One region of the Mesorhizobium sp. B2-4-7 genome, then DNA from elsewhere that is predicted to be linked to it. Evidence: predicted binding sites of a transcription regulator. Region 1 holds the regulator's gene; the other holds the start of a gene.
The links. The regulator LexA, encoded in region 1, represses DNA repair genes until DNA is damaged. The targets are predictions, from matches to a motif close to TGTTCNNNNTGTGTTCNG.
Positions count from the first base shown of each region.

Region 2: FJ946_RS08140 (YifB family Mg chelatase-like AAA ATPase) is a predicted target of LexA. The motif match lies at 3,104-3,121, and genes of this name have one in related genera.

Region 1 covers NZ_VFVH01000009.1:162,545-172,999, reverse strand. Annotated here, with positions in the region: gene FJ946_RS22645 (alpha/beta hydrolase) at 1-778, opposite strand, end outside; gene FJ946_RS22640 (AMP-binding protein) at 946-2,571, shown strand; gene kynA (tryptophan 2,3-dioxygenase) at 2,568-3,404, shown strand; gene kynU (kynureninase) at 3,468-4,715, opposite strand; gene FJ946_RS22625 (TetR/AcrR family transcriptional regulator C-terminal domain-containing protein) at 4,712-5,389, opposite strand; gene lexA (transcriptional repressor LexA) at 5,842-6,585, shown strand; gene FJ946_RS22615 (ComEC/Rec2 family competence protein) at 6,579-9,029, opposite strand; gene gltX (glutamate--tRNA ligase) at 9,133-10,455, shown strand, end outside.
Region 2 covers NZ_VFVH01000002.1:300,228-310,682, forward strand. Annotated here, with positions in the region: gene FJ946_RS08120 (GtrA family protein) at 1-462, opposite strand, end outside; gene FJ946_RS08125 (glycosyltransferase) at 625-1,635, shown strand; gene FJ946_RS08130 (GtrA family protein) at 1,640-2,014, shown strand; gene gshB (glutathione synthase) at 2,088-3,029, shown strand; gene FJ946_RS08140 (YifB family Mg chelatase-like AAA ATPase) at 3,215-4,747, shown strand; gene FJ946_RS08145 (malate synthase G) at 4,804-6,975, opposite strand; gene FJ946_RS08155 (hydantoinase/oxoprolinase family protein) at 7,302-9,341, opposite strand; gene FJ946_RS08160 (CDGSH iron-sulfur domain-containing protein) at 9,489-10,115, opposite strand; gene FJ946_RS08165 (hypothetical protein) at 10,223-10,455, opposite strand, start outside.

The DNA of each region.
Region 1 (10,455 bases):
CGACAATGTCGTAATGATGTCGGTCCGGCTCGACCACCGCGCTCGTGACGGCACCAAGCCCTGTCCAGATATTGGCCAGCAAGGCGTTCTGGCGCAAGAACTCGGACCGCTCGCCGCCTCCGGCCCAGCACGTGACGCGAGCGCCATCCATGGGCCGCAGCAGCGCCGGGCTTTCCGTCAGCGCCTCGGCTTCATCGATTTTCAGCGCCGCGTTCATGCCGGTGCGCATAAGCGGACGCAGGTCATGCAGGCCCGAAATCGAAACGACGTGGCGTACGCGCCTTGCCACGCCGGCCGCCAGGGGCGTTGATGTCGTCGCCATGCGGCTGGCGAGATGGCCGCCGGCCGAATGCCCGGTCAGCATAAGCGGTCCCCCGACCATCGCCGCCGCCTTGCCGATCGCCGCGCCGATCTCGTGGGAGATGCCGGCGATGCGTATGGCGGGGCAGAGCGTATAGGACGGCATCGCCACGGCAAAGCCGCTGTCAACCGAGCCCTTGGCGAGATGCGACCAGCTATCCTTGTCGGACTCCAGCCAGTAGCCGCCATGGATGAACACGACGAGCCCCTTGGGTGCCCCGGCGGGAAGGAAGAGATCGAGCCGGTTGCGCGGCCTGTCGCCATAGGCGATGTCGAGCTGAGTCCTGCCCTTTGCCGCAAGCGCATCGCGAAATGCCTGCGCCGGTTCGACCCATGCAGCTGGCCAGCGATCGCTGCCGGCGATGTTGGCGCCGTTGGCGTAGGCATTGTCCCAATCGGCAATGCGATGTTCGAGCATCGGCACCCTCCCCCGGACGGCATCGTTTCAGCCGATAGCAATGGCGATCGACAGCGGCAACGTCAATGCTCCGGGGGCAAAACATTTTAGGCTTGAAACAAATTTCGACTGGTGCAATCCTGTGCCTTGTTCAGCGATGGGCGTGAGGCAGACAGGGGCAGCCGAAAATGCTTGGGCCATCAGCGCATATCGACACGTTCACGCGCGATAACCTGCCGCCGTCGGATCAATGGCCGGACTTCCTGCTCGACGGCTTCGACTATCCCGAACGGCTCAATGCCGGCGTCGAACTGACCGACAGGCTGGTCGAGAAAGGGTTGGGCGACCACACCGCGCTGATCGGCAACGGCCGCCGCCGCACCTACAAGGAATTATCCGACTGGACGAACAGGCTGGCGCATGCGCTGGTCGAGAATTACGGCGTCAAGCCAGGCAACCGGGTGCTGATCCGCTCGGCCAACAACCCCGCAATGGTGGCCTGCTGGCTGGCCGCCACCAAGGTCGGCGCCGTCGTGGTCAACACGATGCCGATGCTGCGCGCCGGCGAACTCGCCAAGATCGTCGACAAGGCCGAAATCACCACAGCGCTGTGCGACACCAGGCTGATGGACGAGATGACCGCCTGCGCCAAGGACAGCGCGTTCCTCAAGCAGGTCATCGGCTTCGACGGCACCGCCAACCACGACGCCGAACTCGATCGCGCCGCCCTCGACAAGCCCGTGACGTTTACCGCGGTGCAGACCGGGCGTGACGACGTCGCCCTGCTCGGCTTCACCTCAGGCACGACAGGCGTGCCGAAGGCGACGATGCATTTTCACCGCGACCTCCTGATCATCGCCGACGCCTACGCCCGCGAGATCCTGCAGGTGACGCCTGACGACATCTTCGTCGGCTCGCCGCCCCTGGCCTTCACCTTTGGCCTTGGCGGGCTCGCCATCTTCCCGCTGCGTTTCGGCGCCGCGGCAACGCTGCTGGAACAGGCAACGCCGCCCAACATGGTCCACATCATCGAAACCTACAAAGCGACGATCTCCTTCACCGCGCCCACCGCCTATCGCGCAATGCTCAAGGCCATGGACGAAGGGGCCGATTTATCGTCGCTGCGCGTCGCCGTTTCGGCCGGCGAGACCTTGCCGGCGCCGGTCTTCGAGGAATGGACTGAGAAAACCGGCAAGCCGATCCTTGACGGTATCGGCGCCACGGAAATGCTGCATATTTTCATCTCCAACCGCTTCGATGACATGAAGCCCGCTTCCACCGGCAAGGCCGTTGGCGGCTATCAGGCGCGCATCGTCGACGACGAAATGCGCGAAGTGCCGCGCGGCACCGCGGGCAGGCTCGCGGTGCGGGGACCGACCGGCTGCCGCTACATGGCCGATGCCAGGCAGAGCGACTATGTCCGCGACGGGTGGAACCTCACCGGCGACACGTTCTGGCAGGACGAGGACGGTTTCTTCCACTTCGCAGCGCGCTCCGACGACATGATTGTCAGTGCCGGCTACAACATCGCCGGCCCTGAGGTCGAAGCGGCGCTGCTGGCGCATGCCGATGTCGCCGAATGCGCGGTGGTCGGCGCCGAGGATGCCGAGCGCGGCCAGATCGTCGAGGCTCATGTGGTGCTCGTGCAAGGCGTGGCGCCAGACGCAATGACCGTCAAGCGTCTGCAGGATCACGTCAAGGCCACGATCGCGCCCTACAAATATCCGCGCTCGGTAAAATTCATCGCCGCTTTGCCCAAGACGCAGACCGGCAAGATCCAGCGCTTCCGGCTGCGCGCGGAGAAGATCAATTGAGCAAGCCCTACGACCCGTCCGCCGAGGGCGCGGAAATGTCGTTCAAGGAGCGCATGTCCTACAGCGACTATCTGCATCTGGAAAAGGTGCTCGAGGCGCAGGAGCCGCTTTCGTCAGCCCATGACGAGATGCTGTTCATCATCCAGCACCAGACATCGGAACTCTGGATGAAGCTCGCGCTGCACGAAATCGGCGCCGCAATCCGCTCCATCCGCGCCGACCGTCTCGAACCGAGCTTCAAGATGCTTTCGCGCGTCGCCCGCATCTTCGAGCAGCTCAACAATGCCTGGGACGTGCTGCGCACGATGACGCCCAGCGAATACACCGAGTTCCGCGACGCGCTTGGCCAGTCCTCGGGCTTCCAGTCGTGGCAGTACCGTGCCATCGAGTTCATGGCCGGCAACCGCAATCTCGCAATGCTCGGACCGCACAAGCACCGGCCGGACCTCAGCGAGAAACTGGAGGCGATCCTGGCGCAACCGTCGCTCTACGACGAGGCGCTGCTGCTGCTCGCCCGTAACGGCTTCGACATCGGTGCCGACGCAAGGCGTACGGACTGGCGCGAAACGCGGACCGAGAACGAAGAGGTCCTTGTCGCCTGGCAGATCATCTACCGCGACCCGCAGCGCTACTGGATGTTCTACGAACTCGCCGAGAAGCTGGTCGATTTCGAGGATTATTTCCGCCGTTGGCGCTTCAACCACGTCACCACGGTCGAGCGCATCATCGGTATGAAGCGCGGCACCGGCGGCACATCGGGCGCGTCCTACCTGAAGAAGATGCTGGAGGTGGAGTTGTTCCCGGAGCTGTGGAAGGTCCGTACCCGGCTCTGACGTAGCTTTGCCGACTGCATATCGTTATCCCGAACCCACTGCGCTTTTCTGAGCGACAGGCTCTTAAGTCACCGCCGCCTTGACGGCGAAACGCGCCTCCTGCCACGCGTCCGTGCGCAAAATGTCTTCCAGCACCTCGACAGCCTGCCAGACATCGACATAGCCGACATAAAGCGGCGTAAAGCCGAAGCGAATCGTGGATGGCGCGCGGAAATCGCCGATCACGCCGCGCTCGATCAAGGCCCGCATCACCTGATAGCCATGCGGGTGGAGGAACGAAACCTGGCTGCCGCGCTCATTGCCATCGCGCGGGCTTTCGAGTTCGAGGCCGTAGGCGCCGCATTTTGCCTCGACCAGTTGGATGAACAGATCGGTCAACGCCATGCTCTTCCTGCGCACCTCTGCCATGTCGACGTCGTTCCAGACATCGAGCGCCCCTTTGAGCGCGCGCATCGACAGCACAGGCTGCGTGCCGCAGAGAAACCGGCGGATGCCAGTGCCGGCAGCAAAACCCTGTTCGAAGGCGAATGGCCGCGCATGGCCCCACCAGCCGCTGAGCGGCTGGCGGACATCGCCATGGTGGCGCTCGGCCGCGTAGATGAAGGCCGGGGCACCCGGGCCGCCATTGAGATATTTGTAGGTGCAGCCAACGGCGAAATCGGCATTCGAACGGTCGAGCTCGACGGGCAAGGCGCCGGCGGTATGGCAGAGATCCCAGACAATCAGCGCGCCGGCATCATGTGCCGTCCGCGTCAGCGCGGCCATGTCGCGTAACTGCCCGGATTTGTAGTTGACGTGGTTGACCAGGATGACCGCGACCCGCTCGTCGATCAGTTCTTCTATGGTCGGCGCATCGACACCCTCGAGCCGCAGCACCGTGCCCGGCCGCGTCGAGGCAACGCCTTCGGCCATATAGAGATCGGTCGGAAAGCTGTCCCCCTCGGCGATGATGACTGACCTGTCCGGCCGCATCCCGAGTGCCGCATGCAGCACCTTGTAGATGTTGATCGAGGTGGTATCGCAGACCACCGTCTGGCCGGCGGCGGCCCCGATCAGGCGCCCGAGTTGGTCGCCGAGTTCGACCGGCATGTCGAACCAGCCGGCGGTGTTCCAGGCGCGGATGAGATCCTGCGCCCACTCCTGCGTGGCGGCCTTCTGCAGCTCGCCGAACACGGCTGGCGAAGCGGCGCCCAGCGAATTGCCGTCGAGATAGATCACCCCCTGGGGCAAGGTGAAGCGGTCACGCATGGCACGCAGCGGATCCGCGGTGTCCATTGCCTCGATCGCTGCGAGATCGGGAATTTTGCTCATGGTCGCGATGTTCCTCGGTGAGAAGAGCGCCCTGGAAACGGGCCGGCTGTTTTGCCGCCCGGGCAAGGGCTGGCCGCATAGAGGCGCAAGAACAGGGTGAACGCCCGGTTCGATCTTTGCTCGATTTCCGCCCGAGGCAGTTCCTCGAGCACCCCAACGATCCGGCGAACCTGGAGATCGCCGATCAAAAGACTGATGTAGATGTCGGCGGCTTCGGCAGGATCGTCACAGGCGATCGGGCCGGCCCGACTTGCGGTTCGAAGCAGGTCGCCAAGAAGCGGCATTATGGTATTGCGGCCGAATTGCGCGATCGATTGGCCAAGCGTGCCTGTATCGTTGACGTCGCCGGCCGCGGCGCGATTGAGCGCCACCGCCTTGTCGCCCGTCACGAGGGTCAGCAGGACTGGCCCGAGCAAGTTCAGGGTTTCGAGCGGATCGCGCGCCTGGTGAAGGGCGTCCTCCAGCAGCTTCCTTGCCTCTCCCGCATTGGCTTCGATCAAGGATCGAAACAGGGTCTGCTTGTTGCCGTACCAGTTGTAGAGGGTTTCGTTCGAGGCCGATGCCCGCTTGGCGATAGCAAGCAGGGAGGCGCTCTTGTAGCCGGTTTCCCGGAGCACCGCATAGGCGGCCTCCTCTATCCGTTCGCGTCGCGCGGCCTGCTTCGGCGTGGTCATTGGTGTTCCTCTTCGAAAACCGTACATTATTATACGGTTTCGTCAAGCGAACGAACGAACGCAGCCCGTCGCGACCAGTGGTGGTGTCTGGCCGTTTTCCGGCGGAAGTTGGCATTTTGGTTTCGTTTCGTTCACGAGCCGCAGGGGTTTCTAATCCGCCCAAACGCACCCCGCACCTGCCGGTCACCCAGCTTGCAGGCTTGTGCCAAGAGTGGAGACCGGTCGGGCCACAGGCCATTAACCAAAATAGTTTCAAAGGGCCCGGGAGCGCATTGACGACGGACCGCGCTGGCAGGATGCTGGCTGCGGGAGGGCATTTCGTTTCCGTCGCCTTAACAAATTCATTAAACTTTAAATGGTTGCGGAACACAACTGGAACAGATAGTGTTTGTTCTGGGTTTGTTTTCTGATTCTGGTTCCAGACCCTTCGTGCAATGCCTTTGGGGGCCGCCATGCTCACGCGCAAGCAACATGAACTCTTGATGTTCATCCATGAACGGCTGAAGGAAAGCGGCATTCCGCCGTCCTTCGACGAGATGAAGGAAGCGCTGGACCTCGCCTCCAAGTCGGGAATTCATCGGCTGATCACGGCGTTGGAGGAGCGCGGCTTCATTCGCCGCCTGCCCAACCGGGCGCGCGCGCTGGAGGTGCTGCGCCTGCCGGACTCGATCGCGCCGGGTCTTAACGCGGCAAAGAAGTTCTCCCCGAGCGTCATCCAAGGCAGCCTCGGACAGGGCAGCAGCCCTAGCCGGCAGATCAAGCCGGCGACGTCTTCGCGTCTGCCCGCTGCCGGCAATGACGACGACGCGGTTTCAGCGGTGTCGATCCCGGTCATGGGTCGCATCGCAGCGGGTGTGCCGATCGACGCCATCCAGCATCAGACGCATTCCATTTCAGTGCCGCCTGACATGATCATGGGCGGCGAACACTATGCGCTGGAGGTCAAGGGCGATTCGATGATCGAGGCCGGCATTTTCGACGGCGACACGGTCATCATCCGCAATGCCGACACCGCAAGTCCCGGCGAGATCATCGTGGCCCTGGTGGACGAGGAGGAAGCAACGCTTAAGCGCTTCCGCCGAAAGGGTGCTTCGATTGCGCTCGAGGCTGCCAATCCGGCCTATGAAACACGTATTTTCGGACCGGACAGGGTCAAGGTGCAGGGCAAGCTGGTCGGCCTGATCAGGCGCTACTGAGCGGGGTCGGCGGTGGGCTTTTCGGGTTTACGGTAAGGCGGCAGTCCCCTTGCCTCGCGTGAGAATTTTCGCTGTTCGTGCCAAGGCCGATATGGCCTGTCGACGGCAAAGCTGACCCGTGCCGGTGCCGTCGCCGATTGCCGGTCGAAGAAGACGGCGGCACTTCCCTTACGAGCGAGCTGCCGCTTGGTGATGACGAGAACCAGCGGATTGTGGCAGGGGTCGTAGCCCGCGGGGTCGTTGATGACGATCAGATCCGCATAGGAGCAGGCCCTCCAGGCGTCCTTGCGATCCTCCACCTGCGCGATGATCGCCCCCGAGGTATGCCGGGCCATGCACAGGCCCGTGAAGCAATAGAAAGGCGCTCCCGCCGGAAGTTGCGCGGGATCGAAGATGTCGAACTGTCGGTCTCCGCTGTCGAACAGTTCCGGCGCAACGATGGTTTCGGACTTCAGCGCGCGTTTCCAATTATCGACGGTGAATTCGTTCGGGCGCGCCCGGTTGATCGCGAGCTCGCCGCCGCCGATCGGCAACGCCACCAGGCGGGCATCCTCCGAAATCAGCACGTCCGGCGTGCGCGTGTCCGAGACGGTCAACAGGCCGGCGAGCGCGAAGGGAAGTGCCGCCAGCCGCAGCCATGTCGTGGCCATCGTCGCGATGACCAGGGCGATCGCCACCAGAAGGACGGATTGCTGCGAAATCAACCCGACCGCGTCGACCGGCGAGCGTTGCGAGATCCATCCTGATATGGCGATCATCGCGGCCAGTCCCTTGCCCATCAGATAAAGGGATGGTCCATCGAACCCGAACGGCATCAGCAGCGCGCTGGCAACCGCAAGGAACATCACGACAGAAACGATCGGCATGACGGCAAGATTGGCGAACAGGCTGAGCGGCGACACGCGCTGGAAATGCCAGATGGCGAAAAGCGCCGTGGCGCTTCCCGCGATAATCGAGGTCATCGCCAGCCCACCTGTCGCCAGCAGCAATTTTCGCGTCAGCAGGCCAGGCAAGGTCCGTTGCGGCGGCGGGGTCCGCGCTTTGTCGGCTTTGCGATCCGACCAGCCGGCATAGGCGCCGACCAGGGCCGCGGTGGCGGCGAACGACATCTGGAAGCTCGGCCCTACCACCTCGTGCGGCGACACCACGATGACGGCGATCGCCGAAATAGCCAGATTGCGCATGGTGAGTGCCGCCCGATCGAACAGAACGGCGATCAGCATCACCGCCAGCATGATGAAGCTGCGTTCGGCGGCGACAACGACGCCCGAAATGACGAGGTAGGCGGCGATCGAGAAAAGTGCCGCCGCGGCCGCGTATTTCTTGACCGGCCGACGGGAGGAAAAGTTCGGAAACAGCGCGAAGCCGCCACGCAGCAGACCCATGACGGTGCCGGCGACCAGCGCCATGTGCAGCCCGGAAATTGAGATGATGTGGTAGATGCCGGTGCGTCGCATCGCTTCATTGATCTCGTCGGGAATCCCGGCGCGAACACCCACGATCAGCGCCGCGGCGATCTCGCCCTCGGCGCCGCCGATGCTGCCCCTGATATGGTCGGCAATGCTTTCGCGAGCACTCTCGATGGCGGCTGAGAGGGCGGCCCACAACGGCCTGTCATCGGCTGAGACGATTTTGGGGTTGCCGAGAAAGAAGCCGCTGGCGCCTATGCCGGCGAAGTAGCTGTCGAAGGAAAAGTCGTAGCTGTCCGGCCGCACCGGCCCGGTCGGCGGCAACAGCCTGGCATAGCCGGTCACGAGGGAGCCGGCCGTCACTTCAGCCGGCACCTTGCGCGCCGAAAGGCGAACGCGCTCGGGCGCGTAGCGTAGTTTCGGCCGCGCGGTCGATGTCACATCGATGGTCAGCCGGATGCGCCCGGTCTCCATCTGGTCGACCGAAACGACGCGGCCGGTGATTTGCGTGGAGATTTCCGAGCCCAGCATCCGCGTTCCCGCTCGCCACGTCTCGACTTTGCCGGCGAGCATGCCGAGCGCGCACAACAGCGCCGCCATGAAGCACAGATGCGTTTTCGGCCATGAGCGTGAAACGAGCGCGCACAGCGACATCAGGATCGCGACCGCGACAGGCTTGGCAAAGCCCGGCTCCGCCGCCAACGAAAAATACGCAATCGATCCGCACGCCAGGAACACCGGGACGAGCAGGAAGCCTATGCCCCGATCGAGTTCGAGCTCGGACGCTCTGGCCACGCCGTTGCGCAGACGAGGCCACGAGGCACGGCCGAACTCACGGCGCAGGCGCTCGGCCGCGCCGGCTGCGGGAATGCCGGGCGGCGTGGAAACATCCGCCGGCGGCGACTTGCCCGGCTGCTGTAGGGGCGGCAACGCCAGCGGCAATGAGGCGGGCGCGGGCATGGCAAAAAGAGAGCGTTCGCTGACGCCGGCAACGACGTCCTCGCCTTCCTCCGCGCCCCGGCCCGCTCCAGCCATCGGGTCTGCCCCTTGCGCCCTCGACACCCTATGCTACATGAACGCGCGACGCGCGAAAGTGCGTGTGATCCGCACCCCGCTCCAGACGTTTCCCGAGAGTTGTATGTCCGACAAGGTTGTCACCCGTTTTGCCCCCTCGCCCACCGGCTACCTGCACATCGGCGGCGCGCGTACGGCGCTCTTCAACTGGCTCTACGCCAAGCACACCGGCGGTACGATGCTGCTGCGCATCGAGGACACCGACCGCGAGCGCTCCACCGATGCGGCGACAGCAGCCATTCTCGAAGGACTGACTTGGCTCGGCCTCACCTGGGACGGCGACGCCGTCTCGCAGTTCGAGCGCGCGCCGCGCCATCGCGAGGTGGCCGAGGAGCTGGTGCGCATGGGCAAGGCTTACTACAGCTACGAGACCCCTGCCGAGCTTGAGGCAATGCGCGACGCGGCGCGGGCCAAGGGCCTGCCGCCGCGCTATGACGGAAGCTGGCGTGACCGCGACCCTTCGCAGGCGCCTCCTGGCGTCAAGGGCGCGATCCGCATCAAGGCGCCGACCAAAGGCGAGACGGTGGTGCATGACCGTGTCCAGGGCGACGTGCGCTTTCCCAACAAGGATCTGGACGACTTCATCATCCTGCGCTCGGACGGCAATCCGACCTACATGCATGCCGTCGTCGTTGACGACCACGACATGGGCGTCACCCACATCATCCGTGGCGACGACCACCTGACCAATGCCGCCCGCCAGACCGTGATCTACAACGCCATGGGCTGGGATGTGCCTTCAATGTCGCACATACCGCTGATCCACGGCGCCGACGGCGCCAAGCTGTCGAAGCGGCACGGCGCGCTGGGCGTGGAGGCCTACCGTGCCATGGGCTACCTGCCCGAAGCGCTGCTCAACTACCTGGCTCGGCTCGGCTGGAGCCACGGCGACGACGAGATCATGTCGATCCAGGACATGATCGCCTGGTTCGATATCGGCGATGTGAACAAGGGCGCCGCCCGCTTCGATTTCGCCAAGCTGGAGGCGCTAAACGGCGTCCACATGCGCCGCATGGGCGATGCCGAGCTGTTCGACATCTTCATCGCCACCTTGCCCTATCTCGAGGGCGGCCCGGCAATGGCCGCACGCCTCGACGACCGGAACAGGGCACAGTTGCTGGCAGCGTTGCCGGGGCTGAAGGAGCGCGCCAAGACGCTGGTCGAGCTTGTCGATGGCGCCGCCTTCCTGTTTGCCGCGCGGCCACTGCCGATCGACGAGAAGGCAGCCCTGCTGCTCAATGACGATGCGCGCAAGGTCCTGCGTGGCGCTCACGACGCCCTCGAGGCGGTTTCAGGCGACTGGACGGCGGCCTCGACTGAAGCCGCGATCCGGGACTATGCGACGGCCGGCGGCCACAAGCTCGGCGCCGTCGCCCAGCCCTTGCGC
Region 2 (10,455 bases), on a different contig from region 1:
GATTCCGAGATAATACAAGGCCGCTCCGCCGACCACCGCGGCGGGCAGGACCGCGTGCTCGCCGGCGAAAGCGCGCGCGGCGCGCATGATGGAGAACAGCGCGAGCCAGAATTGCAGGAGAGGCCAAAGCACCTGCACGACCTGCTCGCCCAAAGCGGCACTGCCCGTCAGGGCCGACAGGGCAAGCATGCCGAGCGCCAGCGGGGCGTCGAGCAGCCGCGACCAGTGCATGACGAAGCCACCCTCCAGCCCCATCCTGTACTGGTGCAGGTCGAACCAGCCCTGGCCGGCCAGGAGGTCGCGAACCTCCACCAGTTGCAGCAGGCTGTCATTGTCGCCGGCCGGGTTGGCCAGTTGCGGGAATCCGGCATAGAGATCGAGCGCCAGCAGCAGCAAGGCGGCAAGCAACGCAAACGCTATGTCGGACTTCCAGGTGGAAGCGCCGTTGCTGGCTGTGCTCATCCCATCGCCCCTGGCAGGAATGCCGGGCTTTTTCGGCCAATCGACACTCGTAAAGTCGGCCTTAAACCTAGCCTTAACGGCTTCAATAAATAGTAAAACCGCCTGAACGCGCCTGACTTTCGGCGCGAACCGCGCGTGGCGGCGAGGCACCCGGAGAGGAAAATGCCGCAAGAGCTTCGCTACGAACCCGCCATCGCCGTGCTGCTGCCTTGCTACAACGAGGAATTGACGATCGCCGAGGTGGTGCGGCGCTTCCGCGAGACGCTGCCTTTGGCGACGGTCTATGTCTACGACAACAATTCGCGCGACCTGACCGCGCTCAGGGCCCGCGCCGCCGGCGCCATCGTGGTGCGCGAACCGCGCCAGGGCAAGGGCAATGTGGTGCGGCGCATGTTCGCCGACATCGACGCCGACATTTACCTGATGGCCGACGGCGACGGCACCTATGCGCCGGAAGACGCGCCGCAATTGATCAACACGCTTCTGACCGAGCGCTCCGACATGGCGGTGGGCACCCGGCGCGGCGTCACCGACGATGCCGGCAGGACCGGCCATGCCTTCGGCAACCGCGTCTTCAACAGCCTCTATAAAGGGCTGTTCGGCAGCGATTTCACCGACATCTTCTCGGGCTACCGCGTCTTCACCCGGCGCTTCGTCAAGAGCTTCCCGGCCGTCTCCGGCGGCTTCGAGATCGAGACCGAAATGTCGGTTCATGCTTCGCAGCTCAAATTGCCCGTCAGCGAGATCGCGCTCGATTACGGCAAGCGGCCGGACGGCTCGTCATCGAAGCTTTCGACCTTTCGCGACGGCGCCAGGATCCTGTGGATGTTCGCCATGCTGATGAAGGAAACGCAACCGCTACGTTTCTTCGGCGCCTTCGCCCTGGTCTTCCTGGTGTCGAGCCTGTTCCTGATGGCGCCTGTGCTGGTCGAATTCGCCGAGACCGGGCTGGTGCCGCGCATGCCGACATGGGTGCTGTCGGTCGGCCTGCTCTTGCTATCGATGCTGGCTGGTGTGACTGGGGTGATCCTCGACTCGGTGTCGCGCGGCCGCGCCGAACAGAAGCGCATCTTCTACCTGTCGATGCCTTCGGGCCGCATAGAGCGGCGCGAGCGCGCCAACGAGCCGACTGCCGCGAAGGCCGGCCCAGGCAAGACGCCTCGCGCCGCATGAAGCGGTGAGCCGTCTCGTCCGCTTCGTCTTTGCCGGCGGCATCGGCTTCGTCGCCGACGCGGCCGCCCTCTGGTTGCTGCTTGCGGTCACGCCGCTCGGCCCTTTCAGCGCCCGCATGCTGTCCATCGGCTTTGCACTCTGTGTCACCTGGCAGACAAACCGGCATCTGACCTTCTCGCCGTCGAGCCGCGGCTTGGTGCGGGAAGGCGCGCGCTATGGCAGCGTCGGCATCGCCACCAGCATCGCCAACTATCTGGTCTACTGCGCCATCCTTGTCGTCCTGCCGACAACCCCGCCATTGGCCGCCCTTGCTTTCGCTTCGCTGGCCGCCATGGGGCTGTCCTTTCTCGGCTATTCCAGGCTGGTCTTCGACCGCTAGCGGCGTGGCCCGATTGGCAGAAGGCGCCGGGACCCCTATATCGCTCTCTCATCGACCGTGCTGGGGACCTGCCATGAAGCTGAAAATCGCCGTCCAGATGGACCACATCTCCACCGTGTCGATCGCCGGAGACACTTCGTTCGCGCTGTCGCTGGAGGCGCAGCGGCGCGGCCATCAGCTCTACCACTACACGCCCGACCGGCTGTCGCTGCGCGACGGCAAGGTGTTCGCCCGCATCGAGGAGATGCAGGTACGCGACGAGAAGGGCAGCCACTATTCGCTGGGGGAGAAGGTGCGCACCGACCTGTCGGAGATGGACGTGATCCTGCTGAGACAGGATCCGCCCTTCGACATGAACTACATCACCACCACGCACATACTGGAGCGCATCCACCCCAGGACGCTGGTGGTCAACGACCCGGCCTGGGTGCGCAACAGCCCGGAAAAGATCTTCGTCACCGAGTTTTCCGACCTGATGCCGGAAACGCTGATCACCAAGGATCCCCAGGAGGTCGCCGCCTTCCGCAAGGAATTCGGCGACATCATCGTCAAGCCGCTCTACGGCAATGGCGGAGCGGGCATCTTCCACCTGCTGGAGGCCGACCGCAACCTCGCCTCGCTGCTCGAAATGTTCGGCCAGTTGTTCCGTGAGCCCTACATCGTGCAGCGCTACCTCAAGGACGTGCGCAAGGGCGACAAGCGCATCATCCTGATTGACGGCGAGCCGGTCGGGGCCATCAACCGGGTGCCGGCCGAGCACGATTCCCGCTCCAACATGCATGTCGGCGGCCGCGCCGAGAAGACCGAGCTGACCGAGCGCGAACGCGAGATCTGCGCCCGCATCGGGCCGGCACTGAGGGAACGTGGCTTCATCCTCGTCGGCATCGACGTCATCGGCGACTACATGACCGAGATCAACGTGACCTCGCCGACCGGCGTGCGTGAAGTCAAACGCTTCGGCGGCGCCGATATCGCCAGCCTGTTCTGGGACGCGGTGGAGGCCAAGCGGAAGTAACCGTTTTCATTTCGTATTAACCATGTTCCGTTTTTGCAACCGGAGACAATCGCGCTGCAACTTCAGCGATTGCGCGTTCCTGTAATGTTCTTGATTTAGCCGAGGAATTGTGATTGTCTCCGGGCCAGGCCCTTCGCGGCCTGATTGCAAAAGGCTTGGGGCAAGCCCAGATCCGGGGGCAAAACATGGTGGCGCGGGTTCGCACGGTTGCTTTCCAGGGCATCGAGGCCGTTCCGGTCGACGTGCAGGTTATGATAGCGCCCGGCAAGGTCAACATGCACATCGTCGGCCTGGCCGACAAGGCGGTGGCCGAAAGCCGCGAACGGGTGCAGGCGGCACTCCATGCTTCCGGCCTGTCGATGCCGTCCAAGAAGGTCACGGTCAATCTTGCGCCGGCAGACCTGCCCAAGGAGGGCAGCCATTACGATTTGCCGATCGCGCTCGGCCTGATGGCGGCCCTTGGCGCCATTCCGGGCGACATGCTGGCCGGCTATGTCGTGCTTGGCGAATTGTCGCTCGACGGCACCATCGCGGCGGTCGCCGGCGCCCTGCCGGCGGCGATCGGCGCGAATTCCGAAGGCAAGGGCCTGATCTGCCCCTTCGCCTGCGGCCCGGAAGCCGCCTGGGCCGGGAAGGACTTTGACATACTCGCGCCGCGCAGCCTGATCGCCATCGCCAATCATTTTCGCGGCACGCAGGTGCTGTCGCGCCCCGAAGCCGGTATCCATGCCGCGGCGCGCGACCTGCCCGATCTTGCCGATATCAAGGGCCAGGAAACCGCCAAGCGGGCACTGGAGGTGGCGGCGGCCGGCGGACACAACCTGCTCATGGTCGGCCCGCCCGGATCGGGAAAGTCGATGCTGGCGCAGCGGCTGCCGTCGATCCTGCCGCCGCTGGCGCCGAAGGAATTGCTCGAAGTATCGATGATCGCCTCCGTCGCCGGCGAGCTCGGCGAGGGCAAGCTGACCGACCGGCGGCCGTTCCGCGCGCCGCACCATTCGGCCTCGATGGCGGCGATGGTCGGCGGCGGCATCCGGGCGCGGCCGGGCGAAGTGTCGCTTGCGCACCACGGCGTGCTGTTCCTCGACGAATTTCCCGAATTCACGCCGCAGACGCTCGACGCGTTGCGCCAGCCGCTCGAGACCGGCGACTGCATGATCGCGCGCGCCAACCACCGCGTCACCTATCCGGCGCGCATCCAGCTTGTGGCGGCGATGAACCCGTGCCGCTGCGGCATGGCCGGCGAGCCCGGCTATCGCTGCCTGCGCGGCGAACGCTGCCGCACCGATTACCAGGCGCGCATCTCGGGACCGCTGCTCGACCGCATCGATCTCAGGATCGAGGTGCCGGCGGTCTCGGCCAGCGACCTGATCCGGCCCGACCGGGCGGAGAAGAGCGCCGACGTGGCGCTGCGCGTGGCGCGTGCCCGCACCCTCCAGCGCGAGCGTTTCGAACGGCTCGGCGTCACCAGCGCCACCACAAACGCGCATTGCGCGCCGGCGGTCATCGAGGAGATCGCCATGCCCGACGCATCGGGCCTGTCGCTGCTCAAGGACGCCAGCGAAAAGCTCGCCTTCTCGGCGCGGGCCTATCACCGCGTGCTGAAGGTGGCGAGAACACTGGCCGATCTCGACGCCAGCGAGACCGTCGGCCGCATTCACTTGGCCGAAGCGATCTCCTACCGGATGAGTTCGGAGCGAGTGGCGCAGGCGGCGTAGTTCGCGCTGCTTCGAGAGGAGGGAAGCGGAACGCCTGCCGGCTTCAACTCTCCGGTTCAGGCCGCTCCCTTCGCCTTCAGTTCCAGCCTCCGCGCGTGCAGCACCGGTTCGGTGTAGCCGTTGGGCTGGATGCGGCCTTTGAAGACGAGGTCGCAGGCGGCCTGGAAGGCGACGGAGCCGTCGAAATCGGCGGCCATCGGCCGGTAGAGCGGGTCGCCTTGGTTCTGCTGGTCGACGATATCAGCCATGCGCCTCATCGTTTCCATCACCTGGTCGGCCGTGCAGACGCCATGGTGCAGCCAGTTGGCGATGTGCTGCGAGGAGATGCGCAGCGTGGCGCGGTCCTCCATCAGGCCGACATCGTTGATATCGGGCACTTTCGAGCAGCCGACGCCCTGGTCGATCCAGCGCACGACATAGCCCAGAATGCCTTGCGCATTGTTGTCGAGTTCCGCCTGGATGTCGGCCGGAGACCAGTTGGGCCGCACCGCGACCGGCGCCGACAGGATGTCGTCGAGCTTGGCCTTCGGCCGGCTCTTCAGCGCCGCCTGGACGGCGTGGACATCGACCTTGTGATAGTGGGTGGCGTGCAGCGTCGCCGCGGTCGGCGAAGGCACCCAGGCGGTGTTGGCGCCGGCCCTGGGGTGGGCGATCTTCTCGGTGAGCATCGCCGCCATCAAATCCGGCATCGCCCACATGCCCTTGCCGATCTGGGCATGGCCGGCAAGCCCGCATTCCAGCCCGGTGTCGACATTCCAGGCCTCGTAGGCGGAAATCCAGGCGGCCTGCTTCATGTCGCCCTTGCGGATCATCGGGCCGGCTTCCATCGAGGTGTGGATCTCGTCGCCGGTGCGGTCGAGGAAGCCTGTGTTGATGAACACGACGCGCTCCCTGGCGGCGCGGATCGCCTCCTTGAGGTTGACGGTGGTGCGCCGCTCCTCGTCCATGATGCCCATCTTGACGGTATTCTGGTCCATGCCGAGCAGGGCCTCGACGCGATCGAATATCTCGACGGCGAAGGCGACTTCCTCGGGTCCATGCATCTTGGGCTTCACGGCATACATCGAGCCCGCGCGGGAATTGGCGCGGCGGCCGTTCGGCCCGATATCGTGCAGCGCGATCAGCGCGGTCAGCGCGGTGTCCATGATGCCTTCCGGCACCTCGTTGCCGTCTCGGTCCGTTATCGCCGGATTGGTCATGAGGTGGCCGACATTCCTGACCAGCATCAGCGAGCGGCCGGGCAGCGTCACCGTGCCACCATTGGGCGAGGTATAGGACCGATCGGGGTTGAGCTTGCGGACAAAGGTCCGGCCGCCCTTGGTGATCTCTTCGGCCAGGTCGCCTTTCATCAGGCCGAGCCAGTTGCGGTAGACGACGACCTTGTCCTGCGCATCCACCGCCGCGACCGAATCCTCGCAGTCCTGGATGGTGGTCAGCGCCGATTCCAGGATGATGTCGGCGATGCCGGCCGGATCGGTGCGGCCGATCTGGTTGTCGCGGTCGATCAATATCTCGATATGCAGGCCGTTGCTGACCAGCAGCACGGCTTGCGGGTTGGCGGCATCGCCGCGATAGGCGACGAACTGCCTGACATCGGCAAGGGTGGTCGAGCCGGCGCCGGCGCTGAGCCGCAGCGCGCCATTGGCCAGCGAAAGGCCGTTGACGCCGGCCCATTTGCCCGATGTGAGCGGCACCGACTGGTCGAGAAAGTCCTTGGCCCAGGCGACGACTTTCGCACCGCGCGCGGGGTTGAAGCCCTTGCCCTTCCCGGCGCCGTCCGTCTCGGGAATCGCGTCGGTGCCGTAAAGCGCATCATAGAGCGAGCCCCAGCGGGCATTGGCGGCGTTGAGCGCATAGCGCGCATTCATCACCGGCACCACAAGCTGCGGCCCGGCGACGACGGCGATCTCGGGATCGACCTTTTCGGTCGTCACCGAGAAGGACGGGCCTTCGGGGACGAGATAGCCGATCTCCTTCAGGAAGGTTTTGTAGGCTTCCATGTCGACCGGCGCGCCATTGGCGCGATACCAGTCATCGAGCTTTTCCTGGATAGCGTCGCGCTTTGCCAGCAGTGCCCGGTTCTTCGGCGCGAGGTCGTGGACGATGGCCGAAAAGCCGTTCCAGAATTTGTCCGGATCGATGCCGGTGCCCGGAGCGGCCTCGTTGACAACGAAGTCATGAAGTTCGCGGGCGATCCGCAATCCGGCGATTTCGACGCGATCGGTCATCAGGCTGCTCCAGATGAAAGGCTTTCGCGGGCCTTTGGCATGTTGGGAGTGCAGGGTCAATTCAGCTTAGGGTGAAGGCAAGGCAGGTAGGCGCGGTTTTTAGGCTTGGTGCCGGCGGCGACGCTGCCAATCTCCCCCCAAGTGGGGGAGATGCCCGGCAGGGCAGAGGGGGGCGCGAAGGAATGCCGACCTCGGCAAGTTTCGGTATTTCGTGCAGTCGGTCGACGTCGAGTATGAGCGGGCGCTGCTCCGAGACGCTGGCGGGACAGCGCCCCCCTCTGGCCTGCCGGCCATCTCCCCCACAAGGGGGGAGATTACACCCTCCATCACACCGCGATCCGTGGCCTGCCCGAAGCCACCGCCACCACATGTGCCTCGATGAACATACGCTGGGCTTCGACGGTGGAGACGCGGAATTCGGTTGCGACGTCGATCTCGGCGCTGTCAGTGCCGGCATCCCTGGCGCGCTGCGCAGCGATGCTGCGCACATCGGCCTCGGCGGCCGCGATCGCCGCCGCCTCGTCGAGGAAATCGCGCACGGTTTCGCCCGAGGCAAGACGGAACAGACCTTCCTTGGGCTGGCTGACGCGCGCCTCCGCCGATACCCGGACCTGGCCGACAACGGCGCCGAGCGCGTTGGCGACGTCGGTGTCATCAGGCACCACGCAGTCATTGCCGACCAATGGCGGGAGTCCGGCATAGTGCAGCGGCGCGGAGGCACCGAGGCCGATCACCGGCCGGTCGAGCGCGACGCTCAGGCGCGCAATGCCGGGATGCGCGTCGACGGCGCGCTGCACCAGCGCATGCGCCACGGTGGACGCACCGTCGAGCCCGTCCTCGGCGAAGGCGGTTTGAAGGATATATTCGGCCGACCAGCGCGTCAGCGCGGCCAGCACGCGCTCCGAAATCGCCTCGGGAGAGGCCGCGATCGCCTGGCCGCGGCCGTCGCGCTTGCGGGCAAACAGCTCTGCGCCGAGGCGGGCGGCCGCGGCATCCCAGTTCGCCTGCTTGCCAAGCACATGCGCCGCATCCGACGGGGTGAAACCTGAAATGTGCACCAGCCCGCGCGACACCAGGCGGTTCAGGGTAGCGTTCTGGGCATTCGAGGTCAAAAGCCTGTCGAGGGGCAAGGGCATTGCGCCGATCGCTTCATAGAGCCTTGCTTCCGGAGCCGTCAGCCCGGCGGCAAGACGGTCGGGCACGCCGGTGCGCACCGCGAAACGGCCGTCCATGCGGCCGGTGTTCGGCGCGCGCAGCTGGCGCTCGAGTTCCGCCAGAACCGCCTCGCGATGCACCATGCCGGCCAGCGCCAGCGGCACCAGCCGGCGCGGTCCAAGCAGGAGCCTGGGGTTGAGAGCGCCGTCTTCCAACGCCACTTCGGAATCGCCGCCGAGGCCGAAGGTGCGCATGGCGACGGCCTCGACCATGGTGCGAAAGCCGCCGACGGTGGCGCCTTCCGGATCGAGCCGCGGCCGTCCCTTGTCGAGCACCGCAACGTCGGTGGTGGTGCCGCCGATGTCGGAAACCACCGCGTTTTCCAATCCGGTCATGTGGTGCGCGCCGACCAGGCTGGCGGCCGGGCCGGAGAGAATGGTCTCGATCGGCCGCTGGCGGGCGAACGCCGCCGACACCAGCGCACCGTCGCCGCGCACCACCATCAGGGGCGCGGCGATGCCGCGCGCCTCGAGAAAGCCTTCGGTCGCCGCCACCAGCCGGTCGATCATCGAGATCAGCCGGGCGTTGAGCAGCGTCGTCAGCGCCCGGCGCGGGCCGCCGAGCTTGGCCGACAATTCATGGCTCGCGGTGACCGGCAGGCCGGTTTTCTCCCGGATCAGCTCGCGGGCGGCGATCTCGTGCGCCGGGTTGCGGGTGGCGAAATAGGCGCAGACGGCAAAGCCCGAGACCGAGCCGCCGAGTCCGGGCAGCGCCGCCTCGAGCCCGGACAGGTCGAGCTTGGCGGTATTGCCGTGCACATCATGACCGCCAGGGCAGAACACGACCGGATCGGTGCCCAATGCCGCCTTCAGCCCATCGCGGGCAAGGTCCGCCTCGGAAAAGCCGATCATGATCAGCGCGACGCGGCCGCCCTGGCCCTCGACCAGCGCGTTGGTGGCAAGCGTCGTCGACATGGAGACAAGCTTGATGGCGGCCGGATCGGTGACCGCTTTTTCCAGAACCGCGTCGACGGCGCCGGAAATGCCAACGGCGAGATCGTGCCTGGTGGTCAGAGCCTTGGCCTTGGCCAGCACCTTTCCCTTGTTCGGCCCGCTCTGCGGGCCTTCGGTTTCAGACCACAGCACGGCATCGGTGTAGGTGCCGCCGGTGTCGATGCCGAGGAAAAGAGGTTTTGGCTTGGTCTTGGTCATGTCTGATGATGGCCCGAGCAGATAGGAAAATGCTTCTCGCCCTTAACCTATAGCGGCCGGACGATAAAGCTGAGAGCGCTGGGCCACGGGAGGGGTTCGATCTCCCCCACGAGGGGGGAGATTGGCAGCTTCAATGGCAGGGTCAACCTACCCCACGAACCCAACCTTTTTATGCGACCCATCGCAATACGGCTTGTTCGCCGAATGGCCGCAGCGGCATAGGAAGGCGCGTTGCGTGCGGTCGACCGTGTGGCCGGTGCCGGTGACGATTTCGACATTGCCTTCGAGCTTGAGCGGCCCGTCTTTCGTCGGCGTAACCTTGAGTGGCCCGTCGCGCGCGTCCAGCGCCGGCGTGTCCTTCAGCCCCGGCTCGCCGGTGGCGGCAAAACCTGACTTGTTGTGGCTGCCGTCGCAGAACGGCTTGTTCTGCGACGCGCCGCAGCGGCAGAGCGTGGCGCGGTGTAACGTCTCGCCGTCGAGCATAATCTCGGCGTGGACGGCCAGCGGGCCGTTTTCCCTGATGCGCACGGTGTTGACCACCGGCGGCCTTTCCTGCGGCCCGCCATCCTTCCTGACATAGGTGATGGCGCCTGACGGGCAGCTTTCGGCAATGGCGACGATCTTCTCGACGCTGGCCGCGTCGGGATGGATCCACTCTCCCGGCGCGTTCGGCACGAAGACATGCGGATCGCCCAGCACGCAATTGCGCGAATGGATGCAGCGCCGGCCGGCAAAGCCGACGTCTATCTTCTCGCCCTCGACCGGACCTGCCATCGCCTTGCTCCTGTTGCCTGACGCACGCCGCCTGGATGCGGCGTGCTTTGGGTGCTGTTCTTGCAGGCTATGCCCCAGGCAGGAAAAGCGTCAAGCTGGCAAGCCGGTCAGGGAACCAGTTCGATCTCCTCGGTCTCGCCGCCGCTGCAGGTATAGCAGCAATCGTCGCATTTTTCCTTGTCGCCGGGGCCGACGCCCCAATAGGTGCCTTCGTCGCCGTCGACCCAGGCGCCGTAGCAGATCGATTCGCCCTCGTCGCAGGAGACCGGCAATTGCCTGGTCTCGCCGTCATCGAGGTAGAAATCCTTGCCGTTGCCCGGCCACACATAGTCGCGGTCCT